3 regions of the Modestobacter marinus genome follow, and region 2 is predicted to be linked to each of the others. Evidence: predicted binding sites of a transcription regulator. Region 2 holds the regulator's gene; each other region holds the start of a gene.

Region 1 (7,977 bases), on a different contig from region 2:
CACCCCGAAGTTGCGGGCGTCGTCGAGGATCAGCCGCTTGGGGTACATCCCCGGGTCGTGGGTGAGCACCCCGGCCAGGAAGGCCGCGGTGTGGTGGGTCTTCAGCCAGGCCGACTGGTAGGTCGGCAGCGCGAACGCCGCGGCGTGGGCCTTGCAGAAGCCGAACGAGCCGAAGGCGACCAGCACCTCCCACACCTGCTCGACCACCGCGACGTCGAAGCCCTCCGCCAGCGCCCGGGGCGCGAACCAGGCCTTGACCTCCGGGTGGGCGTCCTTCTCCCCCAGTGCCCGGCGTACCTCGTCGGCCTCGGCCAGGTCGCAGCCGGTCATCACCGACACGATCTGCAGCACCTGCTCGTGGAAGACCACCACCCCGGCGGTCTCCTCCAGCGCCGGCCGCAGCGCCGGGTGCAGGTAGACCGGGTCGCGCCAGCCGTTCCGGGCCATCAGGAACGGGGTGACCATGTCGCTCTTCACCGGCCCGGGCCGGAACAGCGAGATGTCGACGATGAGGTCCTCGAACGTCTGCGGGCCGAACTTGCCGACCAGCTCCCGCTGACCCGGTGACTCGATCTGGAACATGCCCAGGGTCCGGGTGCTGCGGATCAGCTCGAAGGTCGTCGGGTCGTCGCGCGGGACGGTGTCGATCTCGACCTGCTCCCCGTCGACCCGGGCCACCTCGTCCATCGCGTGCGCGATCGCCGACTGCATCCGGATGCCGAGCAGGTCCAGCTTGAGCAGCCCCAGCTCCTCGACGTCGTCCTTGTCGAACTGGCTCATCGGGTAGCCCAGGTAGCTGTTCTCCACCGGCGTGCGGTCGAGCAGCGTGGCATCGGAGAGCAGCACCCCGCACGGGTGCAGCGCGATGTGCCGGGGCAGCCCGTCGAGCCGGGCGACCAGGTCGAACAGCAGGTCCAGATCACCCGAGCCGCCGCTTCGCCTGGAGCCCAGCCGGCTGGCCCGCAGCTCCGGGAGGTCACGCAGCGCCGCGTGCACCTGGTTGGCCCGGATGTGCGGGAACGCCTTGGCCACCGCGTCGACCTCCGCCGGCGGCAGCCCCAGGGCGGCGCCGACGTCGCGGACCGCGTGCCGCACCCGGTAGGTGTCCATCATCGAGATGCAGCTGACCCGGGAGGCGCCGAAGCGCTCGATCACCGCGTCGTAGACCTCCATCCGGCGGGCGGACTCGACGTCGATGTCGATGTCAGGCAGCTGGTGACGCAGCGGGGAGAGGAAGCGTTCCATCAGCAGCCCGTACCGGATCGGGTCGACGTCGGAGATGCCCAGCAGGTAGGTGACCAGGCTGCCGGCGCCCGAGCCCCGGGCCGCGGCGCGGACCCGCAGCTCCTTGATCAGGGTGACCACGTCGGCGACGGTGAGAAAGTAGGAGGGGTAGCCGAGGGAGTCGATGACCGCCAGCTCCTCCTCCAGCCGCTCGCGCACCGCGGCCGACGGCGTCATCCCGCGCCGGCCGAACCCGGCCTCGCAGCGGGCCCGCAGCACCGCCGACGGGCCCATCCCCTGCTCGGCCGCGCTGGTGACCACGTCGAGCTCGGGATAGCGCACGGTGCCGATGCCGAGGTCGGCCCGGACGTCGACCGCGCACTGCTCGGCGACCCGGGCGGTGGTCTCCAGCAGGCGCAGGGCGGCGTCCCGGTCCGGCCCGGCCAGCTCCTCGGCCAGCAGCGCCATCTCCTTGCCCGACTTCAGGTGCCCCTCGGCGGTGCGCCGGTCGACGTGCCGCTGGCCCAGCGGCACCAGCCGGCGGGCGGCGTCCAGCACGTCGGCGGTCGGGGCGTCGAGGGCGTCGACGTAGCGGACGGCGTTGGTCAGCACCGCCGGCACCCCGGCCTCGGCCGCCAGCCGCAGCATCGCCTGGGCACGGGACCGGTCGCCCTGGCCGCGGTGGTGCACGACCTCGAGCACCAGCTGGCCGGGCCCGAACACCGATCGCCAGGTGGCCAGCCGGGCGTGCGCCAGGTCGGCCCGGCCGGCGGCCAGCGCACGGCCGACCGAGGACCCCGGCCCCAGCACCGCCAGCAGCCCGGCCGAGTGCGCGCCGGCCAGCGTCAGCGAGCTGACCGGCTCGCCGCGGGTGCCACCGAGGTGGGTGGCGCTGGTGAGCCGGCACAGCGACCGCCAGCCCGCGCCGTCGCGGGCGAGGAAGGTGACCCGGGGCAGCCGCGGGTCGACGCTGGCCCCGCCGCGCGCCGGGGCCCGGCGGCCGGCGGGGTGGGCGGCCCGGTGCCGGGCCGCGGCGGTGATCCGCCCGGGGGTCTGGTCACCCGGCTCGCCGCCGGCGACCGGGTCGACGGCGAGGTCGACGCCGAACAGCGGCCGGATGCCCGCCGACCGGCAGGCCAGGGCGAACTTGACCGCGCCGTACAGACCGTCGCGGTCGGTCAGGGCCAGCGCGCCCATGCCGTGCTCGGCCGCCCGGGCGACCAGGTCGGCCGGGTGGTTGGCGCCGTGCCGCATCGAGTACCCCGACGCGACGTGCAGGTGGACGAAGGGGTCGCTCACGAGGTGGGGCCGGAGCCGCGGTGGCCCGGGCTGCGCCGGTGCGAGCCGGGGTCGACCGCACGCAGGCGTGCGGGCGCCGGCGGTGCCGGGCGGCTGATCGTGGCCTCCACGACGCCGAGGAACGTGCCGACGTCCCGGACCAGGTCGTCGGCCTCCCGTTCGGTGACCGCGTGCGAGAGGCCCGCCTCGGCGGCGGCGCGCTTGGCCGCCCCGGCGGCGAAGAACGCGGCCCACTCCCCGAGCTCGGGGGCGACCTGACCGATCAGCACCCAGGCGCTGCGCGGCCGGCGCCGCCCGGACTCGGGCTGGGTGCGCGCGGCCAGCACGGCCGCCGCGGCGCGCAGGGCGGCCAGGTGCGCGGTCGCGTACCGCCAGGCCGCGTCCGGGCTGCTGGCGGCCTCGGCCAGCCCCCGATGGGCCTGACCGAGCAGCTGGGCGGCGGCCGCGGGCAGCGGCGGGAGCAACGGGAGCTGCCCGTCGGTGGCGGCCGGGAGGGCCCGGGCGGCGCCCATCAGTCGTGCACCCGGACGAGCAGCCACTGGTTGCCCGTCGGCTCCCAGGACAGGTCGAAGACGCCCGCGAAGCTCATCCGGGACCGGCCTGCGCGGACCGCCTCGACCCGCCAGACCTGCCGGGTGGCGACCAGCTCGGCCGACGCCCCACCCCCTCCGGCGGCATCGGGCTGCCACCACGGCGCGGTCTCCACCCACGAGTCGAGCAGCTCCCCCACCACGTACCGGGTCTGTCCGCGCCAGAACTCGGCCGGCCCCGACGGCCCCTGCTCGACCTGCACCTCTTCACCGACGCGGCCACCGGCCCCGGCGAGCACTCGGCTCATGTCAGACTCCGCAACTCGTCGCCCCTCCCGGCACCCCACCCCACCGGCCCGGCGGGGAAGCGCACGTCGGGGAAGGACGTGACGGCCCGGGCCGGCGAACGGGTCGCCGGTGTTCGAACAGGTGTTCGAACACCGATGAGTAGACCGGACCGGCCGGGGGTGGTCAAGCCGAACGGGCGTGTCGGCGTCCGTGTCGTTACAGCGACTGCACTCGTGGCGTCGGCGCTCCCTCGAGTCCGGGTCGAGGGTCGCCGTCGGCCTCGGCCGACGCCCGCTCACGGTCGGCAGCGGCCGCAGGTCCCGGGTGGCGCACGGCCCCGGGGCCGGTGGGAGGATCGCGGGCATGACCGCTGCGGAGACCCCGCACCACCCCCGGGTCGCCGAGGTCGAGCAGGTCCTGCGCGCCGCCGGCGTCGCCGGCGAGGTGCGCACCCTGCCCGACAGCGCCCGCACCGCCGCCGCCGCGGCCGCCCAGCTCGGCGTCGAGGTCGGGGCGATCGCCAACAGCCTGGTGTTCGACGCCGGCGACGTCCCGCTGCTCGTGCTCACCAGCGGCGCACACCGGGTCGACGAGGCCCTGGTCGCCGACCTCCTCGGCGTCCCGCGGATCACCCGGGCCACCCCCGAGTTCGTCCGCCGGCACACCGGTCAGGCGATCGGCGGGGTGGCCCCGGTCGGCCACCCGGAGCCGATCGGCACCCTGGTCGACGTCGAGCTCGCCCGGCACCCCCAGGTGTGGGCGGCCGCCGGGCACCCGCACACCGTCTTCCCCACCAGCTACGACGAGCTGCTGCAGCTCACCGCCGGCACCCCCGCGGAGGTCGGCCCCGGCCCCTCCCCGGCCGCCGCGGACGAGGAGACCTCCCGATGACCGGCACCACCCCCGCCACCCGGATCACCGAGCTGCCCGCCGGCTGGATGCGCGAGCACCTGCACGAGGCGCTGGCGATCTACGGGGCGGCGATGGGCTACGGCGACTCCGTCGTCGCCGGGCGGTACGGCTACGCCGTCCAGCACACCGAGCGGGAGGGGTTCCGCGCCGTCGGCGCCTTCGCCGAGGTGCGGCAGGACGACGGCACGGTCGGCGAGCGGCTGGTCGGCTTCGGCTACGGCTACGTCGTCGCCCCCGGCCAGTGGTGGCACGACCAGGTCCGCAACGCCCTGGACCGCCGGACGGCGAAGCAGTGGCTGCCCGGCGCGTTCGAGGTGTGCGAGCTGCACGTGCACCCCGACCGGCAGAGCCAGGGCCTCGGCCGACAGCTGCTGCACGCGCTGCTGGCCGACCTCCCCCAGCCGGCCGCCCTGCTGAGCACCCCGGACACCGACACCAAGGCCTTCCGGCTGTACCACGCCGACGGGTTCGTCGACCTGGCCCGCGGCTACCACTTCCCCGGCGACGCCCGTCCCTTCGCCATCCTGGGCGCGCGCCTGCCGCTCACCCGCCCGGCTGGGAAGGGCTGATCACCGTCGACAGCACCGCGGACGTCGTCGTCATCGGCTCCGGGCACAACGGGCTCGTCGCCGCCTGCCACCTGGCCCGGGCCGGGCTGCGGGTGGAGGTGGTGGAGTCCGACGAGGTGCTCGGCGGTGCCGTCTCCACCGTCGAGCGCTGGCCCGGCGTCCGGGTCGACCGCGGGTCCAGCGCCCACGTGATCATCCGGCACAGCGGGGTGGTCGAGGAGCTGGAGCTCGAGCGCTTCGGCCTCCGCTACGTCGACTGCGACCCCTGGGGGTTCGCCCCCGCACCGGTGCCCGGCGACCCCGGTCCCGACGGCCGGCCGCTGGTCTTCTCCGTCGACCTCGACGCCACCTGCGCCTCCATCGCCGCCGCCTGCGGGGACGCCGACGCCGCGGCCTACCGCCGGTTCGTCGAGGTGTGGGGGCCGCGCAGCGCCGCCGTCGTCCGTGCCTTCGGCGACCGGCCGGCGATGACCCGGCTGGTCCGGCACCTGTGGCCGGTCGGCGCCCCCCGGCGCGGCCAGCCGCGCACCCCGGGCGGGGAGATCGCCACCGACTTCCTCGGCTCCGGCGACGCCCTGCTCGACCGCTGGTTCACCAGCGAACGGCTCAAGGCCGCCCTCGCCTGGTTCGGCGCCCAGTCCGGGCCCCCCATGTCCGAGCCCGGCACGGCGGCGATGGTCGGCTGGGTGGCGCTGCTGCACGACGTCCCGCCCGGCCACCCGGTCGGCGGCTCGGGCGGGCTCACCCAGGCACTGGCCGCCCGGCTGGCCAGTGACGGCGGCCGGGTCACCCTCGGGGACGGCGCGGCCCGCCTCCTCGTCGACGGGCCGCCCGACGACCGGCGGGTCACCGGGGTGCAGACCGTCTCCGGGCGGCGGATCACCGCACCGGTGGTCGTCGCCGCCTGCCACGTGCTGGCCACCCGGGCGCTGGCCGGCGACGACGCCCCGCCCGCACTGGCCGAGGCCGACCCGCCGCTGGGCAACGGCTTCGGCCTGGTGCTGCGCTGCCAGACCGACGCCCTGCCGAACTACCCCGGCGCGGGCGAGGAGGCGCTGCAGGGCCTGCAGCTGCTCTGCACCGACCGGGCCCAGCTGGCCCGGGCGCACGGCGACTGGCTGGCCGGCGAGCTGCCCCGGGAGCCGGTCCCGCTGGCCATGTCCTTCTCCGCGAGCGACCCGACCCTGGCCCCGGCCGGCCAGCACGTGGTCACCATCTGGGGGCAGTGGTACCCCTACGAGCTCGCCGACGGGTCGGACTGGGCGGAGATCGCCGACCGGGCCGCCCAGCAGCTGATCGCCGCGGTCGACCGGTACGCACCCGGCTTCGGCGACTCGGTACAGCGGCTGTACGTGCAGACCCCGCTGAAGCTGGAGCAGGAACTGTCCCTGCTGCGTGGCAACGTCATGCACGTGGAGATGAGCCTGGCCAGCATGTTCGGCTTCCGGCCGACCCCGGCGCTGTCCGGTCACCGGGTGCCGGGGCTGGGCGGGCTGTACCTCACCGGCGCCTCCACGCACCCCGGAGGCGGGGTCTCCGGCAACTCCGGCCGCACCGCCGCCCGGGTGGTGCTGGCCGACCGCCGGCCGGCCGCCCGGCTGCGGGCCCGGCTGACGGGCGGTGCCGGGCGTCTCGCGCGCCGGAGGACGGCGGGGTGACCGGGGCGCTCACCGCACGCCGGCCGGGCACCGACCCGGCTCCCCTGCCCTGGCTGCCGCTCGCGCTCACCGTCGCGCTGCTGGGCACCGCGATCGCCTACCCGCTCAGCAGCGGCTCCGCCCGCGACGCGGTCAGCTGGACGATCGTCCTGCTGGGGTCGGCGGTCTCGGTCAGCCACGCCACGATCAGCCGTGGCGCCCGCACCGGTGCCGGGCTGCTCGTCCTCGTCGGCGTCGTCGCGGTGCTGTTCGAGGCGCTCGGGCTCAGCACCGGCTTCCCCTACGGCGAGTACCGCTACAGCGACATGCTGGGGCCGACGCTGCTCGGGGTGCCCTTCCTGGTGCCGCTGGCCTGGCTGATGATGGCCTGGCCGAGCTGGGTGCTCGCCGCCCGGCTGACCTCGCGGGTGCGCCCCGCCCGGCGCCGGGCCGCCCGGGTGGCGGGAGCGGCCTACGTCTTCGCCGGCTGGGACGTCGTGCTCGACCCGCAGCTGGTGCAGGCCGGCTACTGGCGGTGGGCGAACCCGGAGCCCGGCCTGCCCGGCATCCCCACCGTGCCGCTCACCAACCTCGCCGGCTGGCTGCTGGCCGGACTGGTGCTGATGAGCCTGCTCGACGTGCTCGTCGAGCGCACCAGCCGGCTCCCCCGGATCGGCGACGCTGCGCCGCTGCTCACGCTGGGCTGGATGGTGCTGGGCGGGGCGCTGGCCCACGCTGCCTGGCTCGACCTCCCGGGATCGGCGGTCTGGGGCGTCGTCCTGGCGGTGCCGGTGCTCGCCGTCCTCGCCGTCCAGGCGCGGCGGGGCCGCCGGTGAGCGCGGCCTGGCGCCGGCTCCTGCGGGTGTGCGCCGGGCTGTCCGTGGTCGCCGCCGTCCACGCCGCGCTGAACAGCCGGCTCCTCCGCCGGCCACCGGCCCTGCCCCGGCCGGTCGCCCGGCGGGTGACCGTGGTGGTCCCGGCACGCGACGAGGCCGACCAGATCGAGGGCTGCCTGGCCGCCGTGCTCGACCAGCGCGGGGTGCCCGGCCTGCGGGTCGTGGTCGTCGACGACGGCTCCACCGACGACACCGCCGCGCGCGTGGTGGGCGTGGCCGATCCGCGGGTGACGTTGCTGCCCGCCATCCCGCCCGGGCCGGGCTGGCTCGGCAAGCCGAACGCGTGCGCCCAAGGCGCCGCTGCCGCTCACCGGGCGCCCTCGGACGGCCGGGCACCCTCGGACCACCAGGCGACCACCGACGACCGGGCGACCACCGACGACGTGCTGGTGTTCCTGGACGCCGACGTCCGGCTGATGCCCGACGCGATCGCCTCCGCGGTCGCCCTGCTCGACGACGCGGCACTCGACCTGGTCTCCCCCTGGCCGCGGCAGCTCACCGGCAGCGCGGCCGAGCGGCTGGTCCAGCCGCTGCAGCAGTGGCTGTGGGCCACCCTCCTGCCGCTGCGGCTGGCCGAGCGGTCACCACGACCGTCGCTGGCGGCGGCCAACGGCCAGTTCCT
Region 2 (7,977 bases):
CCGTCGAGTACCGTCTGCCCGCCGGCGTGCAGCGGGCCGCCTGGCTGCTCAGCGTGCTGGGGCCGGTGGCGACGGGAGTGGCCATGGTGGCGCTGGACTTCCACTGGGTCACCGACGCGGTGGTCGGGCTCTCGGTCGGGCTCCTGCTGTTGGGCGTGGTTCACGCACTGGACGCTGCCGTGCTGTCACGCTGGGTCGGTGCCAGAGCCGGCCGATCCGAGGCGTAGCGGCGCCACCCGCCGCAGGACGGCGGCGGGCGCCGCCCTCTGTGCGCCCGCCGGCCTGCTGCTCGCGCTGCTGCCGGCCGGGTCCGCGGCTGCCGACGACGGGGCCGCTCCCTACGGCGAGCCGGTCACCCGGTGCGAGGTCACCGACCCGCGGCTCCCCGAGCTCTCCGGCCTGGCCGGCGCCGGGGACACGATGCTCGCGATGAACGACGGCGGCGACCGCGTCGAGGTGCTGCTGCTCGACGGAGCCTGCGCGGTGGGCGAGGTGCGCTCCGCGGAGGTCGACCCCTACGACCCGGAGGACCTCGCCCTCGCCGTCGACGGCACCCTCTGGGTCGCCGACATCGGCGACAACGCGCAGAGCCGGGAGACGGTGGCGCTGATCGGCCTCCGCCCGGACGGGACCACGGTGCTGACCAGGCTGACCTACCCCGACGGGGCGCACGACGCCGAGGCGCTCCTGCTCGCGCCCGACGGCACCCCGTACCTGGTGACCAAGGAGGTGCTCGGCGCCAGCTCCGTGTACCGCCCCGATGCGCCCCTCGCCGACGGGGCCACCGTGCCGATGAGCCAGGTGGCGACGCTCGGTTTCACGTTGACCGGCACGCCGGGCGGTCCGGTGGGCCGGGCCGGACAGTTGATGGTCACCGGTGGTGCGGTCTCCACGGACGGCTCGCGCATCGCCCTGCGGACCTACACCGACGCCTACGTCTGGCCGCTGAGCGGCTCGGACGTCGCCGGAGCGCTGGCCGGGTCGCCGGTGCGGGTGCCGCTGCCGGAGGCACCCCAGGGGGAGGCCATCACCTTCGCGGCCAACGACCGGGACCTGCTGGTCGCCGGCGAGGGGCTGCCCGCGGTGGTCACCCAGGTGCCCGCCACCGGTGACCTGGCGGGCACCGCCCCGGCGGACCCGGCGGCGGCCACCGAGGACGCGGCCGGGTCGCTGGCGACCGCCGGTGGGGTGGAGCCGCTGACCGCCGGTCTCATCGCCGCCTCCGTGGCCACCGTCCTCGTGTGGCTGGGCGGCAAGCTGCGGCGGCGCCCGGCCTGAGGGCGGGCGCGGTGGCGACCCGGCCGAGGACCTGGCGGCACGCGTCGGCGGCGCCCGACCTGAACGGAGGCCCGGCGCCGCCCGCCCGGGTCAGACCCGGCGGAGCACGGTGACGACCCGGCCGAGGACCGTGGCGTCGTCGCCGGGGATGGGCTCGTAGGCGTCGTTGTGCGGCAGGAGCCACACGTGCCCGTCGCGCCGCTTGTACGTCTTGACCGTCGCCTCGCCGTCGATCATCGCGGCGACGATCTCGCCGTTCTCTGCGGTCGGCTGCTGCCGGACGACGACCCAGTCACCGTCACAGATCGCCGCGTCGACCATCGAGTCACCGGCCACCTTCAGCATGAACAGCGTGCCCTCGCCGACCAGCTCGCGGGGCAGCGGGAAGACGTCCTCGACCGCCTGCTCGGCCAGCACCGGACCGCCGGCCGCGATCCGGCCGACCAGGGGCACGTACGTGGGGCGAGGCGTCGTGGCGTCGTCGACGGCACCGGCCGCGCCCGGACCGGCCGGCCCCTCGGCGGCGGGCTCGCTCGTGCCCGTCGCGGTGGCGTCACCGGGCAGTCGCACGTCGAGCGCACGCGGCCGGTTCGGGTCACGGCGCAACCACCCCTTGCGCTGCAGCACCGACAACTGGTGGGCCACCGACGAGGCCGAGGAGAGGCCGACCGCCTCGCCGATCTCCCGGACGGAGGGCGGGTAGCCGCGGCGCTCGATGGAGTCGCGGATGACCTCGAGCACCCGGCGCTGCCGCTGGGTCAGACCGTCGCCGTCGGCGGACCGGTCGGGGAACTCGCGCACCGCGGCGCCCGCCGCCGTCGGCGCTGCGTCGTCGGCGGGTGTCGTGCTGGACGCGCCACGCCGCGAGGGACTCGTGCCGCCGCGCGCCTTCGGGCCGTCGACCGCCATGTGTCCTCCTCGTCCGGCTGCCTCGGCAGCAGTTCCCGGCGCTCTGCCGCACCGACAGCCGTGTGACCACGGCGAGCCGGGACCGCGGACGCCGCCCTCGATCGCCTCGGAACCGTATCGCCTCCGGGCCCTTCGTTCAAACACGTGTTCGAAGGAGTCGCCGTGTCGGCGTGTTCCTGTCGGAGGTGTGCGGTAGACATCGCGCAGGCGTTCGATTCGAACGCCTGTTCGACCGTCCGGCACCGTGAGACCCCTGGAGCACTCCGATGGCCAGTCCCCAGCCCGAGCTCACCGCTGCGTCTCCCGTCGCGGCGGTCGTCCTCCCGTTCCCGACCGGGCGGACGGTGACGCGTCCGCCCAGGACGGCGGCGCCGGGCCGCGGCGCCGCGCTGCGGCGGGCGCCTCGGCCGGCGGCCCCCGCGGTCGTCCGACCGGGGCCCGGCCGGGTGGGTGGAGGGCGTACGGGCCTCGACGCCCCGACCGGCGGCCGCGGTGTGCGCGGCGGTGGGTGTGCCGGGCTGTCGGTGCGGTCCGGTCGGGTCGCCGCCCGTGGTCGCGACGAGCAGCCGCCCCTGCGTCTCACCCGGCGTGGGCGGCGGGTCGTCGCCGGCCTGTCCATCGCCTTCGGGCTCTCCGTCGCCGCGGCGACGATCGCGGTCGAGGTCGGCGGGGCCGGGGGTGGCCTCGAGCTGGCGGGCTCGACGACGATCGTGGTCCAGGACGGGGACACGCTGTGGTCCATCGCGGGGGAGATCGCGCCCGAGGAGGACCGGCGCGCGGTGGTGGACGCCCTGCTCGACGTGAACGACCTCCCCGGTGTCGACCTCGTCCCCGGCCAGGTGCTCGAGCTCCCGTGAGCCGTCCGCCGGTGGGCGTACCTCCGGTCGGGCGGTGCGCCGAGAGTGTCGGGCGTGCCCTCGCGTCGCGGCCCTGACCTGCCCGATCGGGGCCGGCGAGCCCGGTGTGGGTGGCCGCGGATGGGGCGGGCGGGGTCCTCGGGGCAGATGCGGAAGACGACACGCTCGTCAGGGCTTGCACACCTGTAGGGGTGGTCGTACGGTTCCACCACAACATCTAGTAGTTACAGGGCTGTAAGCCATCCACAGCCGTTCCACACGTTCTCCCCGGCGCATCCACCGGATGTCCCCGGCGCAGTCCACAGCACGGCCTTCGGCGGGGAGCCCGGTCACGGTCTTACGACGCCGTGGGCAGGCCCCGCACGACACCTCGGGGAGGAGGAGATCGACATGCGCTGCCCCTTCTGCCACAACCCCGACAGCCGGGTCATCGACTCCCGGGAGACCGACGAGGGGGCGACCACCCGCCGTCGACGCTCCTGCCCCGGCTGTGGGCGCCGCTTCACCACCGTGGAGGAGGCGGTCCTCGCCGTCGTCAAGCGCAGCGGCGTGAGCGAGCCCTTCACCCGCGGCAAGGTCGTCGCCGGCGTCCGGCGCGCCTGCCAGGGGCGGCCGGTCGACGAGCACCAGCTGGCCCTGCTCGCCCAGCAGGTGGAGGACGCCGTGCGGGCCACCGGCTGCGCCGAGATCCCCAGCCACGAGGTCGGCCTGGCCATCCTCGGCCCGTTGCGCGACCTGGACGAGGTCGCCTACCTGCGTTTCGCCAGCGTCTACCGCAGCTTCTCCTCGGTCGCCGACTTCGAGAAGGAGATCGCCGAGCTCCGCGGTGCACCGGCCCGCAGCGCCGCGAAGCCCTCCGACGCGAAGCCCTCGGACGCGACGCCCTCCGAGGCGCCGCCCGCCGAGCGGGGCCCGGTCGACGGCGACCGGGAGAGCCCCGCGACCGGCACGACCACCCGCCGGCGAGCTGCCGAGCGGCCGCGACCAGTCGACGGCGGCAGCGCCGGCGGCCCGTGAGAACTGTCCGACCCCTCCGCTAGACAGGTCTCGACGAGGAGACCGCACGACCCGGCTCCGGCACCCCGCCGGCTTCCCCAGCCGCTCCGCCAGCACCACCGCACCAGTCCGACCCAGGGAGCCCTCGCACGATGACCGAGACAGCCGACCGCCTCAGCACCAGCCGGAACCGCCGCACCGCCAAGGCCCCCAGCCGCGGCAAGGGCCTGAAGGTCAAGCGGGTGTTCACCACCGCCGGTGTGCACCCCTACGACGAGGTCGTGTGGGAGCGCCGCGACGTCGTCATGACCAACTGGCGGGACGGCTCGATCAACTTCGAGCAGCGCGGGGTCGAGTTCCCGGCCGAGTGGAGCATCAACGCCACCAACATCGTCACCACCAAGTACTTCCGGGGTGCGGTCGGCAGCTCCCAGCGTGAGACGAGCCTGCGGCAGCTCATCGACCGGGTCGTCCTGACCTACGGCGCGGCCGGCCGTGAGCACGACTACTTCGCCAGCGAGGGCGACGCCGAGGTCTTCGAGCACGAGCTCACCTGGATGCTGCTGCACCAAGTGTTCAGCTTCAACTCGCCCGTCTGGTTCAACGTCGGCACGGCCTCCCCGCAGCAGGTCAGCGCCTGCTTCATCCTGGCCGTCGACGACACGATGGACTCGATCCTGAACTGGTACCGGGAAGAGGGCCTGATCTTCAAGGGCGGCTCCGGTGCCGGCCTGAACCTCTCCCGGATCCGCTCCTCCAAGGAGCTGCTCTCCTCCGGCGGCACCGCCTCCGGGCCGGTCTCCTTCATGCGCGGCGCCGACGCCTCCGCGGGCACCATCAAGTCCGGTGGCGCCACCCGCCGCGCGGCGAAGATGGTCGTCCTGGACATCGACCACCCGGACATCGAGGAGTTCATCGAGACCAAGGCGCGCGAGGAGGACAAGATCCGCGCGCTGCGGGACGCCGGGTACGACATGGACCTGGGCGGCAAGGACATCACCAGCGTCCAGTACCAGAACGCCAACAACTCGGTCCGGGTCAACGACGAGTTCATGCGCGCGGTCGAGGAGGGCACCGACTTCGGGCTCCGGGCCCGCGGTGACGGTTCGGTGATCGAGACCGTCGACGCCCGCGAGCTGTTCGGCAAGGTCACCAAGGCGGCCTGGGAGTGCGCCGACCCGGGCATCCAGTACGACGACACGATCAACGACTGGCACACCAACCCCGAGACGGGGCGGATCAACGCCTCGAACCCGTGCTCGGAGTACATGAGCCTGGACAACAGCTCGTGCAACCTGGCGTCGCTGAACCTGATGAAGTTCCTCAAGGACGACGGCACGTTCGACTCCCGGAACTTCGTCAAGGCCGTCGAGCTGATCATCACCGCGATGGACATCTCGATCTGCTTCGCCGACTTCCCGACCGACCCGATCGGTGAGACCACCCGGGCCTACCGCCAGCTGGGCATCGGCTACGCCAACCTCGGCGCGATGCTCATGGCCACCGGTCACGCCTACGACTCCCGGGGCGGGCAGTCGCTGGCCGCCGCCATCACCTCGCTGATGACCGGCACCGCCTACCGTCGTTCGGCCGAGCTGGCCGGGGTCGTCGGGGCCTACGACGGCTACGCCCGCAACGCCGATGCCCACGCCCGGGTCATGCGCAAGCACGCGGCCGCCAACGACGCGATCCGCCCGGTCGGGGCCGACGACGCCGACGTGCTCAAGGCCGCGACCGCCGAGTGGCAGGAGTGCCTGGCGATCGGCACCGAGAACGGCTGGCGCAACGCGCAGGCCTCCGTGCTGGCCCCCACGGGCACGATCGGCTTCATGATGGACTGCGACACGACCGGCATCGAGCCGGACTTCTCGCTGGTCAAGTTCAAGAAGCTGGTCGGCGGCGGCTCGATGCAGATCGTCAACCAGACGGTCCCGCGGGCACTGAAGAGCCTGGGCTACCAGGACGAGCAGGTCGAGGCGATCGTCGAGTACATCGCCGAGCACGGCCACGTCGTCGATGCCCCGAGCCTGCGCCCCGAGCACTACGAGGTCTTCGACTGCGCGATGGGCGAGCGGTCCATCTCCCCGATGGGCCACGTCCGCATGATGGCCGCGGTGCAGCCGTTCATCTCCGGCGCGATCAGCAAGACGGTGAACATGCCCGAGTCGGCGACCGTGGAGGAGGTCGCGGACATCTACTTCCAGGGCTGGAAGATGGGCATCAAGGCGCTGGCCATCTACCGCGACAACTGCAAGGTGGGCCAGCCGCTGTCCGGTGGCAAGGGCAAGAACGACGGCACCAAGGCCGAGGTCGCGGTCGAGGAGGTCGCGCCGGCCACCGCGCTGGCGCACCCGGTGCGCAAGCGGCTGCCCAAGAAGCGGACCAGCGTCACCACGTCGTTCAGCGTCGCCGGGGCCGAGGGCTACATGACCGCCGGGATGTACGAGGACGGCAGCCTGGGCGAGGTCTTCCTCAAGCTGGGCAAGCAGGGTTCGACCCTGGCCGGTGTGATGGACGCCTTCTCGATCGGGATCTCTCTGGCCCTGCAGCACGGGGTGCCGCTGGAGACCTACATCCAGAAGTTCACCAACATGCGGTTCGAGCCGGCCGGCATGACCGACGACCCGGACATCCGGATCGCCCAGTCGGTGATGGACTACATCTTCCGCCGGCTGGCGCTGGACCACCTGCCGGTGGAGAAGCGCGCCAACCTGGGCATCTTCACCGCCGAGGAGCGCTCCGCACAGGTCGCCGGCTCCTACGGCACCTCGGCCTCGACCCCGGCGGTCGAGGAGGACGACGTCGACCTGGAGCAGCTGCGCGGCTCCGCGCCGATCGAGACCGCCAAGGTGGAGGAGAAGGTCACCCCGGCCGGCCCCAAGTCGGTCAAGGAGGCCCACTCCTCGGCCGAGCTGCTCGAGCTGGTCACCGGCACCGCCACCGACGCGCCGCTGTGCATGACCTGCGGCACGAAGATGCGCCCCGCCGGCAGCTGCTACGTCTGCGAGGGCTGCGGCTCGACCAGCGGCTGCAGCTGATCCCGGACCTGGGCACCTCCCTTCCCGGGAGGGCCTGGGCCGGCTGAACGCGAGGGAGGCCCCGCACGGAGAGATCCGTGCGGGGCCTCTCCCGTCTCCGGAGCGGGCCTCGGTCATCCCCTGGCCTGCGCCGGTCGCGGCCTGGCCGCCTCGGAGTCGGCCTTCGTCGCCCCCTGGCGGGCGCCGGTCGCCGCTTGGTCGCCTCGGAGTCGGCCCCGGTGGCCCCGGGCCGGCGCCGGTCGCCGCTTGGCCGTCTCGGAGTCGGCCTTGGTGGCCCCTGGCCGGCGCCGGTCGCCGCTTGGCCGCCTCGGGGACGGCCCCGGTCGCCCCCTGGCCGTGTCCCCGGCTGCCGCCCCTCTAGGTTGGCCGGGTGGCGGATCGGGGTGACCAGCAGGCGTCGACCCGGGACCACGACCGGCACGAGAACCGGCACCTGCTCGCCCAGAGCAGCGGCCGCGCGTTCGGCGGCGCCCTGCTGTTCGCACTGCCGCTGCTGATGACCATGGAGATCTGGTCGCTGGCGCTGTCCGTCCCGCGGTACCGCCTCGCCCTGCTCATGGTGGCCACCGTCGTGCTCGTCGTCTTCCTGTCCCAGCACTTCGGCGCGGGGATGCCCGGCGTCGGCTGGCCGGGGTACCTGGCCGACGCCGGGGTGGCGTTCGTGATGGCCGCGGTGGCGGCGGTGCTGGTCCTCGGGGTGCTGGCCGTGATCGAGCCGCTGCGGAACTGGCAGGACGCCTTGTCGATCACCAGCCTCGCGCTTCTCCCGGCGGCCGTCGGCGCTTCCTTCGCGCGCAGCCAGCTCGGAGCCGGCGGCCGGCGCACCCCGACCACGACCTACGGCGGCGAGCTGCTGCTCATGGCGGCCGGGGCGGTCGTCTTCGCGGCCAACATCGCGC
Region 3 (7,977 bases), 230 kb from region 2:
ATCAAGACCGGCAGCGGCTTCCTGACCGACGTCACCGAGATCGCCGCCGACGGCACCGCGACCCAGGTGGCGTTCGCCGGGGCGACGATCGTGCACTCGCAGGTCACCGTCGGCACCCCGATCTACACCCTGCGCGGCAACTCGGTCACCCCCGAGCCTGCCCCGGCCGCCGGCACCGAGGAGACGGTGCAGGTCGCCGTCTCCGAGGCCGCCAAGCAGACCCGGGTGCTGGACCGGGTGGTGGAGCAGAAGTCCAACCGGCCCGAGCTCACCGAGGCCGCGATCGTCGTCTCCGGCGGTCGCGGGGTGGCCAGCGCCGAGAACTTCTCGGTGATCGAGGGCCTGGCCGACTCCCTCGGTGGCGCCGTCGGCGCCTCCCGGGCCGCGGTCGACTCCGGCTTCTACCCGCACTCCTTCCAGGTCGGGCAGACGGGCAAGACCGTGTCGCCGCAGCTGTACATCGCGGTGGGCATCTCCGGGGCGATCCAGCACCGGGCCGGCATGCAGACCTCGAAGACCATCGTCGCGGTCAACAAGGACCCCGAGGCGCCGATCTTCGAGCTGGCCGACTTCGGCGTCGTGGGCGACCTGAACACCGTCGTCCCGGCGGCCACCGAGCAGATCAGCGCCCGCAAGTAACAGCAGGGCCCTCCTGTCCCGCGCGGTGCGGGTGGACGAGGGCGGCTCCACCGTGACGCGTCGGGCGCCGGCCTCCGGGTCGGCGCTCGACGCGGTCGCGGCCACAGCAGCGAGGAGGCGGAGGGCGTGCGCACCCCCACCAGTCGGACACGACCCGGTCGCCCCGGGTGCGCGACGCCTACGCTGGCTGTGCCATGACCTACCTCGACCACGCGGCGACGACCCCGATGCTGCCGGCCGCGCTCGCGGCCATGACCGAGCAGCTGGCCCGGGTGGGCAACGCCTCCTCCCTGCACGCCAGCGGCCGCGAGGCCCGGCGAGTGGCCGAGCAGTCCCGGGAGCGGCTGGCCGCCGCCCTGGGGGCGCGTCCGTCGGAGGTGCTGTTCACCGGCGGCGGCACGGAGGGCGACAACCTCGCCGTCAAGGGGCTGTACTGGGCCCGCCGCACCGCCGACCAGGGCCGTCGGCGCATCGTCGCCAGCCCGGCGGAGCACCACGCCGTCCTCGACAGCGTCGAGTGGCTGGAGAAGCACGAGGGCGCCGAGGTCACCTGGCTGCGGGTCGAACCGACCGGCCGGGTCACCCCCGATGCGCTGGCCGAGGCCCTCGGGAACGGGCGGGACGTCGCGCTGGCCACGGTGATGTGGGCGAACAACGAGATCGGCGCCGTCAGCGACCTGACCGCGCTGGCCGACGTCGCCCACCGGGCCGGGGTGCCGTTGCACACCGACGCGGTGCAGGCGGTCGGCCAGCTGCCCCTGGACTTCGCCGCCAGCGGCGTCGACGCGCTGACCATGACCGGGCACAAGGTGGGCGGGCCGATGGGCGCCGGTGCCCTGCTGCTGCGCCGGGACGCCGAGTGCACCCCGCTGCTGCACGGCGGCGGGCAGGAGCGCGACGTCCGGTCCGGCACGCTGGACGTCGCCGCCATCGTCGGGCTCGCCGCGGCCGCCTCCGCCACGGTCGCCGACCGGGCCGAGCGCACCGCCCGGGTGGCCGCCCTGCGGGACCGGCTCGTCGCCGGCGTGATCGCCGAGGTCCCCGACGTCCAGCTCAACGGCCCGCCACTGGACGACGTCGTCGCTGGTGGCCTGGGTCGGCTCCCCGGCAACGCCCACCTGTCCTTCCCCGGGGCGGAGGGCGATGCGCTGCTCATGCTGCTGGACGCACGCGGCATCGAGTGCTCGACGGGGTCGGCCTGCAGCGCGGGTGTGGCCCGGCCCAGCCACGTGCTGCTGGCCGCCGGCGCCGACCCCGCCCGGGCCCGCAGCTCGTTGCGGTTCAGCCTGGGGCACACCTCGACCGACGCCGACGTCGACGCGTTGCTCGAGGTGATCGGCCCGGTCGTGGAGCGGGCCCGGCGGGCCGGGACCGGGCGGCACTGAGATGCGCCTGATCGCCGCCATGAGCGGGGGAGTGGACTCCGCGGTCGCCGCCGCACTGGCCGTCGAGGCGGGGCACGACGTCACCGGCGTGCACCTGGCGCTCTCGCCCGACCGGCAGACGCTGCGCAGCGGCGCCCGCGGCTGCTGCAGCGTCGAGGACTCCCACGACGCCCGGCGGGTCGCCGACGAGCTCGGCATCCCCTTCTACGTCTGGGACCTGGCCGACCGGTTCCGCGAGGACGTCATCGACGACTTCGTCGCCGAGTACGCCGCCGGCCGGACGCCGAACCCGTGCCTGCGCTGCAACGAGAAGATCAAGTTCTCCGCGGTGCTCGACCGTGCCCGGGCCCTCGGCTTCGACGCCGTCGTCACCGGGCACCACGCCCGACTGGCCGACGGCGAGCTGCGCCGCTCGGTCGACCCGGCGAAGGACCAGTCCTACGTGCTCGGCGTGCTCACCGCCGGGCAGCTGGCCGGCGCGGTGTTCCCGCTGGGCTCGATGACCAAGGAACGGGTGCGGGAGCTGGCCGCCGAGCGCGGCTACGCGGTGGCCACGAAGCCCGACTCGCACGACATCTGCTTCATCTCCGACGGCGACACCCGCGGCTTCCTCGCCCGCCGGTTGGGTGAGCAGCCCGGTCCGGTCGTCGACGCGGCCACCGGCCAGACCGTCGGGACGCACGCCGGTGCGCACGGCTTCACCATCGGCCAGCGTCGCGGGCTGGGGGTCACCGCCGGTGACCAGCGCCCGCGCTACGTGCTGGGCATCGAGCCGGTCAGCCGCACCGTGACGATCGGCACCGCGGAGCAGGCGGAGGTCGACGAGGTGCGCACCGGCGTCCCCACGTGGACCGGGCCGGTGCCCGACCTGCCGTTCCGGGCGCAGGTCCAGCTCCGTGCCCACGCCGCGCCGGTCGCCGTCGAGGTCTCCCTCGCCGAGGACGGCGGCCTGTGCCTGGTCCTCGGGGAGCGCCAGCGCGGCGTCGCCCCCGGGCAGTCGGCCGTGCTGTACGCCCCGGACGCCGAGCGGGGTGACCTGGTGCTCGGCCAGGGCACCGTGCTGCGCGCCGGCGAACGGCCGGAACCCGCACTGACCTGACCGTCTCCGGTCGCAGTCGGACGGCGGGCTACGGTCGGCAGGTGACCTCGGCGACGGACCTCCCGGACGACAGCAGCGAGCCGGGCACCGGGGACGGACCGCACCCCGTGTGGGGACCGGCGACCGGCGTCGGGTCGTTGCCCGGCACCGACCCGGTCGAGGCGATGCGGCTGGTCGTCGGCGAGCTGCCGGACCTCCCGCACCTGCCCGAGCTGCCCGGCCGCGGCGCCGGGTCGGACCTGATCGGTCGCGCGGCCGCCCTGCTGGTCGACCTCTACGTCGACCTCACCCCGGCGGGCTGGCGGCTCGTCGCCCGTCCCGGCGCCGACCTGCGCCGCGCCCAGGAGGCGCTGGCCCGGGACCTCGACGCCCTCTACGACGTGGCCGAGCGCTACGTGGGCCCGCTTAAGGTCCAGGTGACCGGGCCGTGGACCCTCGCGGCCGGGCTCGAGCGCAGCCGGGGCGACCGGGCCGTGGTCGACACCGGGGCGCGCCGCGACCTGGCGCAGTCCCTCGCCGAGGGGATCAGTGCCCACGTCGCCGCGGTCACCGCGCGGGTGCCCGGGGCCTCGGTGCTCGTGCAGCTGGACGAGCCGTCGGTGCCCGCCGTCCTGCAGGGCGGCCTGCCCACGGTCAGCGGTTTCGGCAAGCTGTCGGCGGTCGAGTCGAACGTCGTGGAGGAGCTGCTGACCGGGCTCGTGGAGCAGGTGCCGGCGCCGGTCGTCGTGCACTGCTGCGCCCAGCGCGCCCCGCTCGACCTCTTCCGGGCGGCGGGGGCGCATGGGCTCTCCTTCGACCTGGGGCTGGTGCAGGACCTCGACGCCGTCGGCACCGCGATCGAGGCGGGCACCCACCTCCTCGTCGGCGTCGTCCCCGGCACCGACACCGACCTGGGCCGGCCGAAGGCGACCGCGAGCCGGGTGCAGGCGTGGTGGCGGGAGCTCGGTTTCCCGGCCGAGGAGCTGGCCGGCGCGGTCACCCTGACGCCGTCCTGCGGCCTGGCCGGGGCGAGCCAGGCCTACGCCCGGACGGCGATGGCGCACGTCCGCGAGGCCGCCAAGTACCTGCTGCCGGAGTGACGGCCCGGCTCAGCGCAGGCTGCCGACCAGGCTGACCGGGACGTCGTCCCGCGGGCACACCCACCACGCGGCGGCGTCCCGCACCCGCGCCTGGAGGGGGTGGCTGTCGGGGTGCCGCGGACAGCGCGGCCAGTTGGTCGGGGCGATGCCCCACAGTTCCTCGATGGTCCAGTCCTGGACCCTGTCGGCGACGTCCGCGATCTCCTCCGGCAGCGTGAGGCGGAGATCGACGAGGACGCCCTGACCGCCGTCTCGACCCCAGAGCATCGCGCGGGCCGTGAAGTCGTCGTCGTCGCCTCTGGCGTCGCCGGGCCAGCCATCGTCGACCCGGCGGGGGAGGGGTGCCGAGGTGGCGCGGAGGTCGTCGAAGACCGGCTGGAGGGCGCGCTCGAGGTCGGGGTGCACGGGGGCATGGTGCCGGTCCGGGCTGGTGTCGCGCACCCTGATTCGGTCCACCCCCGGGCTCCGACGCCGGGGCTGTCAAGAGCCTGCTGACATCTGTGGACGAGTCTCTGACCTGCGGATTCGAGTTGTCGACGGGTGTCGTGACCGATATTCTTCGTACACACGTTCGAACGGGTCAGGAGGTGTTCGGTGAGCGAGTTGATCTCCGCGTTGGACGCCCTAGGCGCCGATGACCTGCACGCCCTGACCGACGCGGCCGTGCTGGAGCGGACGGCGTTGCTGGTGCAGGTGGTGAACCGCGCGTCGGCGGAGTTGACCCGCACCGTGCGGTGTGCGGACGCCACGCAGGCCGCCGAGCACGACGGGCTGAAGTCGATGCGGTCGTGGCTGATCGGGCACGCGCGGCTGGCGCCGGCGGATGCGTCGCGGATCCTGCGATCCGGGCGGGTCCTGGAGCACTTCCCGACGCTGGCGGCGGGGTTCGCCGAGGGCTCGGTGACTCCCGAGCAGGTCGACGTGGTGGCCAGGACGGTCGGCCCGACCGAGGTCGCCCGCGCCGGGGGGCAGGGCGTCGACCTCGGGGCGTTCGATGAGGTGTGGACGCGGGTGGCCGTCGCCTCACCGCACCAGTCGCTGGTCGCCGCGGTCCAGGCGTTCGAGGACGCCCTCGACCCGGACGGGCCGGAGCCGGACCCGACGGAGGGGCGGCGGCTGACGATCGCCACGCACGCCGACGGGAGCGTCACCGGCCGCTTCGACCTGGACGTGACCGGCGGGGAGAAGGTGAAGGCCGCGATCGAGTCGATCGTGCAGGCCGACCGGCCGCAAGGTGACGCGCGGACCCGGGCGCAGCAGAACGCCGATGCGCTGGTGCAGTTGTGTGACAACCAGCTGGCTGCCGGTTCGCTGCCCACGCTGCGCACCGTCAAGCCGCACGTCGTGGTGGGGATCGATCTGGCGGACCTGGTCGACCCGGCCACCGGCGCCGGGGCTGGGGAGCTGGGGTTCGGGGCGACGATCTCCGCCGCCCGGGCCCGCTACCTCGCGTGCGACGGGAGCATCTCCCGGATCGTGATGGGCCCCGACGGTGTTCCGCTGGATCTGGGCCGGGACCACCGGGTGGTCACCCCCGGGCTGCGCAAGGCCGTCGAACGCCGCGACAAGAGCTGCGTGTTCGCCGGCTGCGGTGCACCGACGTGGTGGTGCGACGTGCACCACCTCGTCCACTGGCTGCACGGTGGTGAGACGTCGCTGAACAACTCGGCGTTGTTGTGTGAACGGCACCACACCAAGGTCCACCACGGCTTCCGGGTGGCACGAGATCCCGACGGTCGGTGGCGGACCTGGCGCCCCGACGACACCGAGATCCTCATCGGCCCACCGCGGTAGCGGCGTGCGTTCCGACGACAGCCGTGCCGTGCTGTCCGGCGCGGTGGGCGCTGTGCTGTCACGAACGGTGCGCGGCGTGCTGTCAGGGGCAGTGGGCGTAGCGGGTCACCCACAGTCCGGCCAGGACCTCGACGTCCCTCGTGGTGCGGAACCCGAGCGACTCGTACAACCTGCGGGCAGGTGCGTTGTCGCGCCCGGTGGACACCTCGATCATGCGCCCCTCCGCACGCCGGACGACGTCCTGGACCAGCGCCCTGCCGATGCCCTGCCGGTGCGCGGACGGATCGACCACCAGCCGGTCGATGTCCACCGTGACCGGGTGGTACGCCACGGCGATCGCGCCGGCCAGCAGCCCGGCCACATGGGCACCCAGCCACGACAGCTCCCCGCAGCACGCAGCTGGGCGAGGTCCTCGTGCAGGCCGGGGATCCGGTCATCGCCGATGAGGTCGGCCTCGACGGCGTAGGCAGCCCGTTGCAGGGAGAGCAGCTCCGCCCCCACCGCCTCGTCCGCCGCCGGGTCGAGGTCGCGGATCAGCACCGGGCCAGCCTGGCAGCCGGCACCGCGCGGACGCGCCAGGCGTGTCCCGCTGGTGGGGACAGGGCTGCGCGACGAGCCGTGGACACCGGCGGGCAGGACGATGCGGCCAGGGGAGCGGGGCGCCACCCCGCGGGACGGAGCTCGGCTCGGACAGCGGTTGACTGTCGCACCCGCCGGATACGGTCTGAGGCGTGAGCAGCGAGGCAGGGGTGGAGCAGGACACGGTGGAGCGGGCCGACCAGCCCACGGTCGAGGCGGCCGTCGACCGGCAGGACGTCACCGAGGTGCCCGACGACGCACGGACGCGGCACCGCGACCTCTCCGAGGAGCTCGACGGGTACGCCTTCGCCTACTACGTGCAGGACGCCCCGCTGGTCAGCGACGGGCAGTACGACGAGCTGATGGGCGAGCTGAAGGCGCTCGAGGCGGCCCACCCGGCGCTGCTGACCCCGGAGTCGCCCAGCCAGAAGGTCAACGGCGGCTTCGGCGCCACCTTCGCCCCGGTCACGCACCCGGAGCGCATGCAGAGCCTGGACAACGCCTTCAGCTCCGCCGAGCTGTCCGCCTGGGCCGCCCGCGCGGAACGGGACGGCGCCGCGGGCGCCGGCTACCTCTGCGAGCTGAAGGTCGACGGGCTGGCCATCGACCTGGTCTACGAGCGCGGCCGGCTGGTCGGCGCCGCCACCCGCGGCGACGGCACCACCGGGGAGGACGTCACCGCCAACGTGCGCACGCTGGCCGTCGTCCCCCAGCAGCTCACCGGCGACGACGTGCCGGAGTTCCTCGAGGTGCGCGGGGAGGTCTACTTCCCGGTCGCCGCCTTCGCCGAGGTCAACGCCGGTCTCGTCGAGGCGGGCAAGCCGCCGTTCGCCAACCCGCGCAACGCCGCCGCCGGCTCGCTGCGGCAGAAGGACGCCCGCGAGACGGCGAAGCGCCCGCTGAGCATGGTCGTGCACGGCGTCGGCGCCCGCCGCGGCTTCGAGCCGGCCCGGCAGTCCGAGGCCTACGAGCAGCTGCGGGTCTGGGGGCTGCCGGTCAGCGACCGGTACGAGGTGGTCGACGACCTGACCGGCGTCTGGGCCTACATCGAGCGCTACGGCGAGCAGCGGCACTCCGTCGAGCACGAGATCGACGGCGTCGTCGTCAAGGTCGACCAGGTCTCCCTGCAGCGCCGGTTGGGGTCGACCAGCCGCGCGCCGCGGTGGGCCATCGCCTTCAAGTACCCCCCGGAGGAGGCGACGACGAAGCTGCACGACATCCGGGTCAACGTCGGCCGCACCGGGCGGGTCACCCCCTTCGCCTACATGGAGCCGGTGAAGGTCGCCGGCTCCACCGTCCAGCTGGCCACGCTGCACAACGCCAGCGAGGTCAAACGCAAGGGCGTGCTGATCGGCGACACCGTCGTGATCCGCAAGGCCGGCGACGTCATCCCCGAGGTGCT

The links. Region 2 encodes LexA, which represses DNA repair genes until DNA is damaged. Its sites were predicted from a motif close to TCGAACANNTGTTCGA; they were not measured.
Region 1: the regulator LexA is predicted to act here: its motif matches at 3,475-3,490, upstream of FB380_RS20460 (DUF6504 family protein).
Region 3: the regulator LexA is predicted to act here: its motif matches at 4,762-4,777, upstream of FB380_RS11950 (HNH endonuclease signature motif containing protein).

Annotation. Positions count from the first base shown of each region.
Region 1 covers NZ_JAAMPA010000002.1:953,133-961,109, forward strand. Annotated here, with positions in the region: gene FB380_RS20450 (DNA polymerase III subunit alpha) at 1-2,523, opposite strand, end outside; gene FB380_RS20455 (SAV_6107 family HEPN domain-containing protein) at 2,520-3,035, opposite strand; gene FB380_RS20460 (DUF6504 family protein) at 3,035-3,361, opposite strand; gene FB380_RS20465 (YbaK/EbsC family protein) at 3,705-4,232, shown strand; gene FB380_RS20470 (GNAT family N-acetyltransferase) at 4,229-4,822, shown strand; gene FB380_RS20475 (phytoene desaturase family protein) at 4,855-6,480, shown strand; gene FB380_RS20480 (carotenoid biosynthesis protein) at 6,477-7,295, shown strand; gene FB380_RS20485 (glycosyltransferase family 2 protein) at 7,292-7,977, shown strand, end outside.
Region 2 covers NZ_JAAMPA010000001.1:2,743,179-2,751,155, forward strand. Annotated here, with positions in the region: gene FB380_RS13000 (phosphatase PAP2 family protein) at 1-227, shown strand, start outside; gene FB380_RS13005 (hypothetical protein) at 199-1,278, shown strand; gene lexA (transcriptional repressor LexA) at 1,369-2,187, opposite strand; gene FB380_RS25995 (LysM peptidoglycan-binding domain-containing protein) at 2,712-3,044, shown strand; gene nrdR (transcriptional regulator NrdR) at 3,435-4,061, shown strand; gene FB380_RS13025 (vitamin B12-dependent ribonucleotide reductase) at 4,193-7,078, shown strand; gene FB380_RS13030 (TIGR02587 family membrane protein) at 7,449-7,977, shown strand, end outside.
Region 3 covers NZ_JAAMPA010000001.1:2,513,748-2,521,724, forward strand. Annotated here, with positions in the region: gene FB380_RS11925 (electron transfer flavoprotein subunit alpha/FixB family protein) at 1-639, shown strand, start outside; gene FB380_RS11930 (cysteine desulfurase family protein) at 834-2,024, shown strand; gene mnmA (tRNA 2-thiouridine(34) synthase MnmA) at 2,026-3,123, shown strand; gene FB380_RS11940 (methionine synthase) at 3,165-4,202, shown strand; gene FB380_RS11945 (hypothetical protein) at 4,212-4,607, opposite strand; gene FB380_RS11950 (HNH endonuclease signature motif containing protein) at 4,797-5,996, shown strand; gene FB380_RS11955 (GNAT family N-acetyltransferase) at 6,079-6,357, opposite strand; gene ligA (NAD-dependent DNA ligase LigA) at 6,728-7,977, shown strand, end outside.